DNA from 2 places in the Polycladomyces abyssicola genome. Region 2 is predicted to be linked to the other one. Evidence: a T-box and tRNA genes for the amino acid it is inferred to sense, from the RefSeq annotation. Region 2 holds a T-box; the other holds one or more tRNA genes.
The links. The T-box of region 2 lies ahead of KI215_RS05235 (valine--tRNA ligase). A T-box ahead of a tRNA ligase gene usually reads a tRNA of that ligase, here a tRNA-Val.
Positions count from the first base shown of each region.

Region 1: it encodes a tRNA-Val, which carries the amino acid that the T-box ahead of KI215_RS05235 (valine--tRNA ligase) is inferred to sense. The anticodon was not compared.

Region 1 is NZ_AP024601.1:2,065,716-2,070,663, reverse strand. Features, by position in the region: gene KI215_RS10395 (PHP domain-containing protein) at 1-511, shown strand, start outside; gene KI215_RS10390 (GNAT family N-acetyltransferase) at 605-1,048, opposite strand; gene KI215_RS10385 (YjcG family protein) at 1,351-1,860, opposite strand; gene KI215_RS10380 (phosphatidylglycerophosphatase A family protein) at 2,117-2,647, shown strand; gene KI215_RS10375 (hypothetical protein) at 2,931-3,125, shown strand; tRNA gene KI215_RS10370 (tRNA-Met) at 3,205-3,280, shown strand; tRNA gene KI215_RS10365 (tRNA-Asp) at 3,286-3,362, shown strand; tRNA gene KI215_RS10360 (tRNA-Ile) at 3,372-3,447, shown strand; tRNA gene KI215_RS10355 (tRNA-Val) at 3,466-3,540, shown strand; gene KI215_RS10350 (peptidoglycan DD-metalloendopeptidase family protein) at 3,674-4,792, shown strand; gene KI215_RS10345 (phosphatase PAP2 family protein) at 4,890-4,948, shown strand, end outside.
Region 2 is NZ_AP024601.1:1,038,802-1,043,749, forward strand. Features, by position in the region: gene KI215_RS05220 (LysM peptidoglycan-binding domain-containing protein) at 1-757, shown strand, start outside; gene KI215_RS05225 (phosphotransferase) at 837-1,898, shown strand; gene KI215_RS05230 (hypothetical protein) at 2,311-2,472, shown strand; T-box leader at 2,630-2,862, shown strand; gene KI215_RS05235 (valine--tRNA ligase) at 2,908-4,948, shown strand, end outside.

The sequences.
Region 1 (4,948 bases), 1.0 Mb from region 2:
GAACGAATTGGGTATTGCGATCACGTGGGAAGAAGTGCAGGCCAAAAAGCGAGGCGCCTCACCCGAGAAGAATATCGGGCGGCCCCATATTGCCGAATTATTGGTGGACAAGGGGGTCGTTCGCTCGATGGATGAGGCGTTTGAACGATATCTGGGTAAAGATGGAGCGGCCTACGTCACCACCAAACGGATTACCCCGTTTGAAGCGATTGACTTGATTAAGGAAGCTGGCGGCGTTCCTGTACTGGCACACCCTGGATTGTATGAAAACGACGCGTTGGTAGAAGAGATTATCAGCCACGGCTTGGCAGGATTGGAAGTGTACCATCCAGATCATGATGAGGAGCGCACTGAACGGTACAGGAAGATGGCGGAACGTCACGGATTGATTATAACCGCCGGATCCGATTTTCATGGTGAACGGCACGGTTCCATGTTTCACGCACCGATCGGCACGAAAACGGTGGCCTATGATCAGGTGGAACGACTCAAAATGGCCGCAAGAAAGTAAAATGAGTGCGTATGATCAATATCTTCCTTCCCCCGTGAATGGTTCCGTCATCGGCACCCGGGCCACTTATTGGGTACCTTTCCCGGTCAAATGTTACGCCAGCTTTTTATTCATCCATATGTGTGTCACGCCCAGCTCCTCATAAGGATTTCCTTCAGCACGGTATCCCAACTTTTCATAGAACGGCCGGGCATGCCATTGGGCACTCAACACCAGACGTTTGGCTCCTTTCCGCTTCGCGTAGGATTCAACGGACTCCAGCATGGAACGGCCGATCCCGGTGCCGCGAAGTTCCGGAAGCACCGCCACACGTTCGATTTTAGCCGTTTTTGGATCCATCCAGCGAAGTCGCAAAGTGCCGACCGGCCGGTCCGCATCATAAGCCAATAGTTGCGTGGCGGACTCATCATGCCGATCCTTTTCCATGATGCGGGGCATCTGCTGTTCATCGACAAACACCTTGCGACGGATACGATGCACTTCTTCGAGTTCTTCGGGTGTTCGCGCTTCTCGAATGTCGGTTTCTGTCTGTTTCAAGTTGAAATACCTCCTTTTTGCTCGTTATTGGTATTCCCGATCTTTCACGGCATCCAACAGGAAAAATCAGATAAAGAAAGAAAAAACAGGGCATCCGCCCTGTCAGGTTGTTGACAAAAGTCCTCGGGATCCGATTTCCCGTCTCCGCTCCGCACTCGACGGGAAGTTCGGACCCGCTTCTCTCAAAAGGGTGGCGTTTTCCCACGAGCGACCTTTGCGCTTGCAAAACAGCAGCAAGAGGGAAAACGCTCTGAAATCGCAGGTTCGCTACCGTGGAAGGTGTCGCTTGCTCCTTCAAACAACTACCCTTTAAATAGAAAGCTTTGATAGACGCTCCAGGAACCGTTTTCAAGCTGATACAACAGGTGAAAACGGTCCACTTCCGTATGAAGATTCAATGAGCGCATCCGCAGACTTCCATAAACATCATGCAATTCGTCTGTGGACATATTTTGCCCGATGGTCAAATGAGGGGTGAACGGATAGCGATGGGGGTGATACAGTATACCGGAGTTGATTTTTTCATGCAGTGTGCGGAGCGGTTGATCATTCTTCACAGCTAAATAGATGACGTTGTTTGTCGGATGGAAGCAACTCACTTTATGAAAACAAATTTCGAAAGGCTGAGACTCTCTTGCCACCTTTTCCAGATGGTCGACCGCCTTATCCAGATTGGCCTCATCCATTTCAAACGCTTCTTTTAACGTGATGTGCGGTGGGATGAGTGTATAGTGCGGGTCATATCGCTTCCGGTAGGAGTTGGCAAAATCTTGGACGTGTTTTTGCGGGAATATTGCAATGCCGTATTTCATTCAAACTCCCTCCTTTTGACAAATTTGCAGGAGCTGTCTACCGTCTGCAGTAGATGAAGGCGAATTTCTTTCCGAAATTTCGCACGAATAAAGAGGCAAGTGAACATGCAACACGATGTATATCCATTATACCCCCTTTTCCTGCTGATAATAAAGGACGTGCGAAAGAAAGGTTTCGCGCGTACACGTTGATCACGGTGTGTGTTATCATGAACATAGGCTCCCGTGAGGGAGAAGGAGAGGAGGGAACCGGATCGTGAAGCGTGTTCACAGTCGTGAAGTGAAACAGGCAGTGATGGAACGGCTGCAGCAACGCGGCGTTACCATCGAAGGGATTGCCGAAATAGTATATCAGATGCAAGCTCCCTACAATGAAAACCTGACGATCGATCTGTGCGTGGAAAGCGTACAGGCCGTATTGGAAAAACGGGAGATCCAGCATGCCATTCTTGTTGGAACTGAATTAGATATTTTGGCGGAAAAGGGGATGTTGTCAGAACCCCTTCAAACCTTGGTGAGAACAGATGAGGGATTGTTTGGATGCGATGAAACACTGGCCCTTGGGTCGGTGTTGGGATATGGAAGTATCGCTGTCACCACTTTTGGCCATCTCGACAAACAAAAAATCGGATTGATCAAACAACTGGATACGAAAAAAGATGGATCTGGTCCTGTCCACACATTTATTGACGATTTGGTCGCCAGTGTGGCGGCCGCCGCATCCAGCCGCCTGGCGCACCGGCTGCGTGATGAAGAGGAAAAAGCGTTTGTGTCACCATCCAAGTAGATATCAGAGTCTTGCTCCGCGTGAAAAAGCGCGGGGCTTTTTTGTTCGGAATCAAAAAGACCCAAGCGCCGCCTGGCACCCGGGTTGATTAGAGGAGGGAACATCTGTCCAATGGCAGATCAGATGGCCTAAACAAACGGGGGAACCGTTTGTGCTATATCTTATGCGCCAAGACGAGTCTTCGTATCCTTCGCGGAAAAAATGTGCCTTAGCCCGCCTGGCATGAATGGAGCCTGGTTTAGGCACAATACCTGAAGAAACTCTTCCGCAGGAGGGAACACCGATGTCTTGCTGGATTTATTGGGCCAAATTGTATGATACGCGTTTTCAGGCACGCTGTTTGGCTGCCCGCATCCAGGAGGATTGGTGGGTCTACGGCTATGACAGCCCTGCCGAGGTTGAAGTGTTTCAATCGAGGCGCGGTCGTTACGGTGTACGTTACTTGTGGGACAGAACTGAGGTTCGGAAAAAAAAATAAAAAAACCTCTTGCATTCCTCTCGAACCTGTTGTATAGTTATAGTTGTCGTCAGCGAAAACGACATAAACGAAAAGATGACGCGGGGTGGAGCAGTTGGTAGCTCGTCGGGCTCATAACCCGAAGGTCGCAGGTTCAAGTCCTGCCCCCGCAACCAAGTATGGAGCTGTGGTGAAGTTGGAGTTCACGCCGGCCTGTCACGCCGGAGGTCGCGGGTTCGAGTCCCGTCAGCTCCGCCATCTTTCAATGGGCCTATAGCTCAGTTGGTAGAGCGGTCGGCTCATAACCGATTGGTCACAGGTTCGAGTCCTGTTGGGCCCACCAGTATGAATACTTTCACTTGGGCAGTTAGCTCAGAGGGAGAGCGCTTCCTTGACACGGAAGAGGTCGTAGGTTCGATTCCTATACTGCCCACCAAAAACACCTCGTATAGAGGTGTTTTTTCTATTATGTGAAAAAATTCCCCGTTCTTGATGGTAGGGGCGAGTCCTGTGATACAATGGGATTGTCCATGCAGGGGATCTTTTGAATACAGTAGAGGGAGACCGTCATGGGAAGACCAATCGTCCTCATCGCAGCCTCATTGTTGGCGGTGTTGTTGATCGTGTTCACACAGCAGGGGGACGAAGTTGGGTGGCGTTCATGGTTGCGGGAATGGCATCAACAGGCGGAAGAACATTCCTCGATATTTCGTTTACCCGCTTCCAAAGCCAACCGCTCCTCCTCCGAAGTCGCTCTGCCGTTCCGGTCAGTGAATGGAACGGTCTATTTTCGTTTGAACGACCTGAAACGGCTACATATTCAAGTCTCTTATCAAGCCAAGGAAGGCATCATCACCATCCGTGAAGGCAATACGGTTTTGGAGATGTTGCGATCAGCACCTGTGTTGAACCGCAACGGAATCTACCTGCCGATGACGGAGCGGCCCGAAGTGTGGGGAAATGAGGTGTGGATTCCCTCGTCCGCTCTGAAGGAGGGCTTGGGAAAAACCATCCGCTTCCAACGAACCGCTGCTTGGATCAGTGTAAGGGATGCGGTGCCGGTTCAATCGGCTCCGATGAAAGATCCGAGCGCATCGTTTTCGCCCGACCAAATGGTTCGATATTTGTCCTTCCTGCAAACACCCATCCGGGGAGCCAAAGTGAGTGAGCGCGAATCGCATTTGCCGGGGGCGCCGCGAGAGTATCGTCACGGCGTACACGAAGGGATCGACTGGTACGGTTATGCGTGCGGGGTGAAGATCGATTCCCGGACCCCTGTCTACGCAGTGGCGGACGGAATCGTGGTCAGGGCGGACAAGGATTATCGAGAAATGTCCGATACCGAGCGGGATCGATTGTTGCGGATCGGTGAGAAAAATAATGGGCAGACACCTCAGTACATTTTGGATAAAATGCGGGGCCGGACGGTTTGGATTCAGCATGACAAAGGTGTGATGTCCCGTTATGCGCATTTGAGCCGGATTGCGGATGGCCTCTACGTAGGACAACACGTGAAAAAAGGTCAACTGATCGGCTATGTCGGCAATTCGGGCACGTATTCGGGAGTGGAACACAACGGCAACGATCTTCACCTGCATCTGGATCTCTTGATTTACGGGGACTGGTTTTGGAAGTATTTCACGCCGGCTGAGCGCCGGTACATCTTGGAGCACGTGTTCAACCACTGAATCTAGGCTCCATAAAATGTTCACATGTTGTTCATCATTTCTTCATCTGTGTCGTTTAGGCTGAATAGGAAGACGCTTGACGGGGGTTGGGCGATAGATGCAACGTCTGGTCCATCGGATTCAGCGGATGGATGTTTGGTTGGTATGTTATGTCAA
Region 2 (4,948 bases):
TTATCGTGATCCGGACAGCCAATACGGTTGGGGAACCCGTTCACAGAAAGATGCATCGATTCAATCCATCAGTGAATCGGAAGAAGAGACGGATACACCTCACGCGTCTGACGGGGAAGAACGAGAACCGGAATGGGACGCGGACGATCCCACGGCCAAACTGCAACCTTACGAGCCGGAGGATGTCGCGGAGAATCAGGAGGAGAATGAATCGGAAGGCGAGGAACCGGCAGTCGACAAGCGGGAAATGAAAATCGGTTTCCTACGCCAAAAAGAGCAACACCCGTCATCCTTCCGATTTCAAGATCGCCTGTTGGGAAAACCGGAACATCCACCGACAGGGCCGACGGAACCCCCTCCCGATTTTGCTCCCGATACAGGATGGGAAACAAATCAGGAAGAACCGCAATGGCCAAAAAGTGTCCAGTTGTTCAAAGACCAAGAGGAAGAGCAATCAACGGAATCTGCTGATGAACTGGAAACACATGAAGAGGAAACAAGCGAAGAGGCGGAACCAAATCAGGAAAAATCCGCGACGCAGTTGGAATGGGCCAAATGGTTGATCGGTGAAGAGGAAGAGCAATTTGTCAAAATCAAAATGGTGATTGCACAAAAAGAAGACTCGATCGACTCCATTGCCGAAAAGTACAATGTGTTGGCCAGCCAGTTGATCCGTTTGAATCAATTGGAGGAGGGGGAATTGAAAGAGGGTCAAATCATCCACATTCCGCAAAAAATTCGCTTGAACGAGTCGTGAACGATCAAAAGAGATAATGGAGCTACTGCCGTTCTTTTGCGGCAGTGGCTGATTTTATTTGGAAAAGGGGGGGAGGCGTGTGCCCATTCAATTGCCTGAAGAACGAGCCGTGTTGGAACAAGTGTTTGAACGGTACGGATGGATTCCCCTGCAAGTGCGCCCCGTCAGTGGGGTGTTACGCATCCAGACGGCGGATGGTACATTTGCATTAAAAAAATCGTCTTGTTCTGCTGAACAGCTTGCTTGGTTGCACAAAGTGATGGAGGCTGTTCAATCCAAAGGCCAGGAGATATTTCTGCCATGGTTGAAGACATCCGATGGGGAAGCTTTCGTCCAGTCAGAAGACGCGGTTTGGTACGCCACTCCGTGGGTGGAAAGTGACGCTGGCCTGCGGGAAACGATCCCCATCGAGGAATTGCCGACCATGTTGGCACACGTTCACCACTCGGCGTTCCCGGTTGTTGGGAAACAATCGGATCGGAAGCAGAGCATCAATGCCGAACGCTTGCAGGTATGGGAGGACAAGTTGGGGAAATTGGCCGAATACCGTGAAGTACTGGAGAGCCGAACGTTTCGTTCCCCATTTGATCATGCTTTTGCGAATGATGCGGAATATGTGGAACAGGCGCTTCGTTTTGCGGTGAAAGGGATGGAAAAATTCATACAGTCGGATAAGGGGATCGCACCGCGATATACTTTGTGTCACAGTCGGATCCATCCCAGCAACCTGTTGAAAAAAGACGACGGATGGGTGTGGATTGACTGGGACCATGCGGCAGTCGACAGTCCAGTTCGCGATCTGGGGGCGTTTTTCCGTCGGTTTTCCCGGCAATTGGATCACGAGAAAGAGCCGCAATTCTACCTCGCCCGTTATGAAGAGGGATGGAAGCTGAGCGGCAAGGAAAAAAAACTGCTGGCCCTCTATTTGGCATATCCCGAGCGGCCACTTCGATTGCTTACCCGCTATTATGAGATGCCGGATCGGATTGAGGAGACGATCGCGATTCGTCGCTGGGAAGAGGAGATTGGCCATCTCAGATGGTTGCAGTCGCTGATCCGTACGCTTTGGCTGGGTAATAAGGGGAATGGGAGCAAAACGCGAAAGACCGAGGCTGTCCGCATTCGATCCCAAAAAAGATAATACAGTATGATCAGTAAGCAGTCTCTACGGGTACAATCGTACCCGTATTTCATTTTTTATCAAACTACAATCATCAGGATTGTACGTTTTCCTGTTTTCCTCTCATCGCCGATGACTCCGTCGCAGCCATTTTTGCAAACACATCTCGCATGCTTTGATGGGCAACGCCAATGCCAGTATCCATAGACTCGCGCGAAACATGGAGTTCCCTGCTTTCATATTGGCATAGATCAATATATTTTCCTTGCGGTAAAAAAGTTTCCTTCAGTCAAATTATATGCAGAAATTGTCCCCGTGTGTGGGCATTTCTTTTTTCGCCCGTTTTTGTATTCATGGCTGGACAATACGAGCGGAAAAGAACAAAATATAAGAGAGAAATTCGTCGTCAGGGAAACCAAAGGGGGTTTTCGGATTGAGTGTGGTCAAGTCGATGGTCAAAAGTGCCTATCGCGGGGTATTGTTTATCCTCTTTCTCAGTGTGATGTTGTTGTGTACGGTGTTGTTGTTGGCGTTTCTCGCCAATCCTAGTCTGATGATGGAAAGTGTCGAGCGGGCGTTTGGCATGGTTCGGTAATGTCGCTTTTGGACTTGTCTTTTTTATTGATTCATTCTAAATCCCCGGACACTTACGTGTTCGGGGATTTATGTGGATTTGACGTGTCCGTCCCGGGCATTGTAGAATAAGATGACGAGAGAGAGTCATACTGCAGAAGACGACTTACAACTGATACCAAGCGGCGATGACAGGGAAGAGTAGTCGGTTGTTCGCCTTCAAGAGAGGGAAACCCTAAGGCTGGAAGGTTTCCCAAGGCGGAGCCGGTGAACGTCCCCCTGGAGCTGTTCGGCTGAACCCGACCGGCAGTAAGCCGAACCGTTTTCCCACGATACGGGAGCTGAGGGCGTCCGTTCTCAAAGACGGGCGAACAAAGGTGGTACCGCGGAAACAACTCCTTCCGTCCTTTGCGATGGAAGGAGTTATTTTGTTTTGGAAAGTAAGGAGGGTTAGAGCATGGCCGATCAACCAAAAGCATCATTGCCGCCGACCTATGATCCCAAGGCGGCGGAGGAAAAGTGGTACGATTATTGGTTGGAGGGCGGCTTTTTCCGCGCGGATGCCGATTCGGACAAACAGCCGTTTACCATCGTGATTCCCCCGCCCAACGTAACGGGGAATTTGCACATCGGGCACGCGCTCAACAATACGCTGCAGGACGTATTGATTCGCTTCAAACGCATGCAGGGCTATGACGCACTGTGGTTGCCCGGCATGGACCACGCGGGGATCGCCACCCAGGCCAGGGTGGAAGCGATGCTCCGGGAAGAAGGCATCAGCCGTCACGATCTGGGCAGGGAGAAATTCCTGGAGAAAGTGTGGGAATGGAAGCATCATTATGCGCAGATCATCCGCGATCAATGGCGGAAGATGGGGCTGTCGCTGGACTACTCGCGTGAGCGTTTCACCTTGGATGAAGGGTTGTCCCGTGCGGTGCGGGAAGTTTTTGTGCGTTTGTATGAAAAAGGGTTGATCTATCGCGGCAAATACATCATCAACTGGGACCCGGTCGCGCGCACCGCGCTCTCGGATATCGAAGTGATCCATAAAGAAGTGAAGGGTGCGCTTTATCACATGCGGTACCCGCTCAAAGACGGTACGGGATATATTCAAGTGGCCACGACGCGTCCGGAGACGATGCTGGGTGATACGGCCGTGGCGGTTCACCCGGAAGATGAACGTTACCAGCACCTGATCGGAAAAACCGTGATCCTGCCCATCATTGGCCGGGAAATCCCGATCATCGCCGATGAATACGTGGATCCGTCGTTCGGCTCCGGTGCAGTGAAAATCACACCGGCACACGATCCCAACGATTTCGAGATCGGGCAGCGTCACAACCTGCCGCAGGTGTTGGTGATGGACGAGACAGGCAAGATGAACGAAAACGCGGGACCCTATCAAGGGTTGGACCGGTTCGAGTGCCGGAAGCGCATCGTTCAGGATTTGCAGGAGCAGGGCGTACTCGTTCATATCGAAGAACACGTGCATTCCGTCGGGCACAGCGAACGTTCCGGCGCGGTGGTGGAACCGTATCTGTCCACGCAATGGTTTGTGCGGATGAAACCGCTCGCCGAACGGGCCATCGAACAAACCCGATCGGGTCAAGGGGTCCGGTTCGTGCCGGAGCGGTTTGAAAAGATTTATCTACACTGGATCGAAAATGTGCGCGACTGGTGCATTTCGCGGCAATTGTGGTGGGGTCACCGCATCCCGGCTTGGTATTGCGGTGACTGCGGTGAAATGACCGTGGCGCGCGAAGAGCCGGAAACCTGTCCAAAATGCGGCAGCCGGAATCTGGAGCAGGACCCGGACGTATTGGATACCTGGTTCAGTTCAGGGCTGTGGCCGTTCTCCACATTGGGGTGGCCGGATGAGACCGAAGACTTGAAGCGCTATTTCCCGACGGATGTATTGGTCACCGGGTATGACATCATCTACTTCTGGGTGGCCCGCATGATCTTTACCGCGTTGGAATTTACGGGACAAAAACCGTTCCGCGACGTGTTGATCACTGGTCTGGTGCGGGATGCCGAAGGGCGCAAAATGTCCAAGTCACTCGGGAACGGCGTCGATCCGATGGAAGTGATCGACAAGTATGGTGCCGATGCGATGCGGTTTATGCTGGCCACCGGATGTACGCCTGGCAACGACCAACGCTTCCGTTGGGAGCGCGTGGAATCGGCGCGGAACTTTGCCAACAAGATCTGGAACGCGTCCCGGTTTGCTCTGATGCATCTGGATGGCGTTTCGGCAGAAGAATTGAAGCTGACCGGCCCGTTCTCCACGGCGGATCGCTGGATTTTGCACCGGCTGAATGAAACCATTGAAGAAGCGACCCGCCTGTTGGAACGTTATGAGTTTGGCGAAGTGGGGCGTGTCCTTTACAATTTTATCTGGGACGAGTTGTGCGACTGGTATATCGAGTTTGCCAAACTCCCGCTGTACGGAGAAGACGAACAAGCCAAACGGGTAACACGCTCCGTGCTGGCGTATG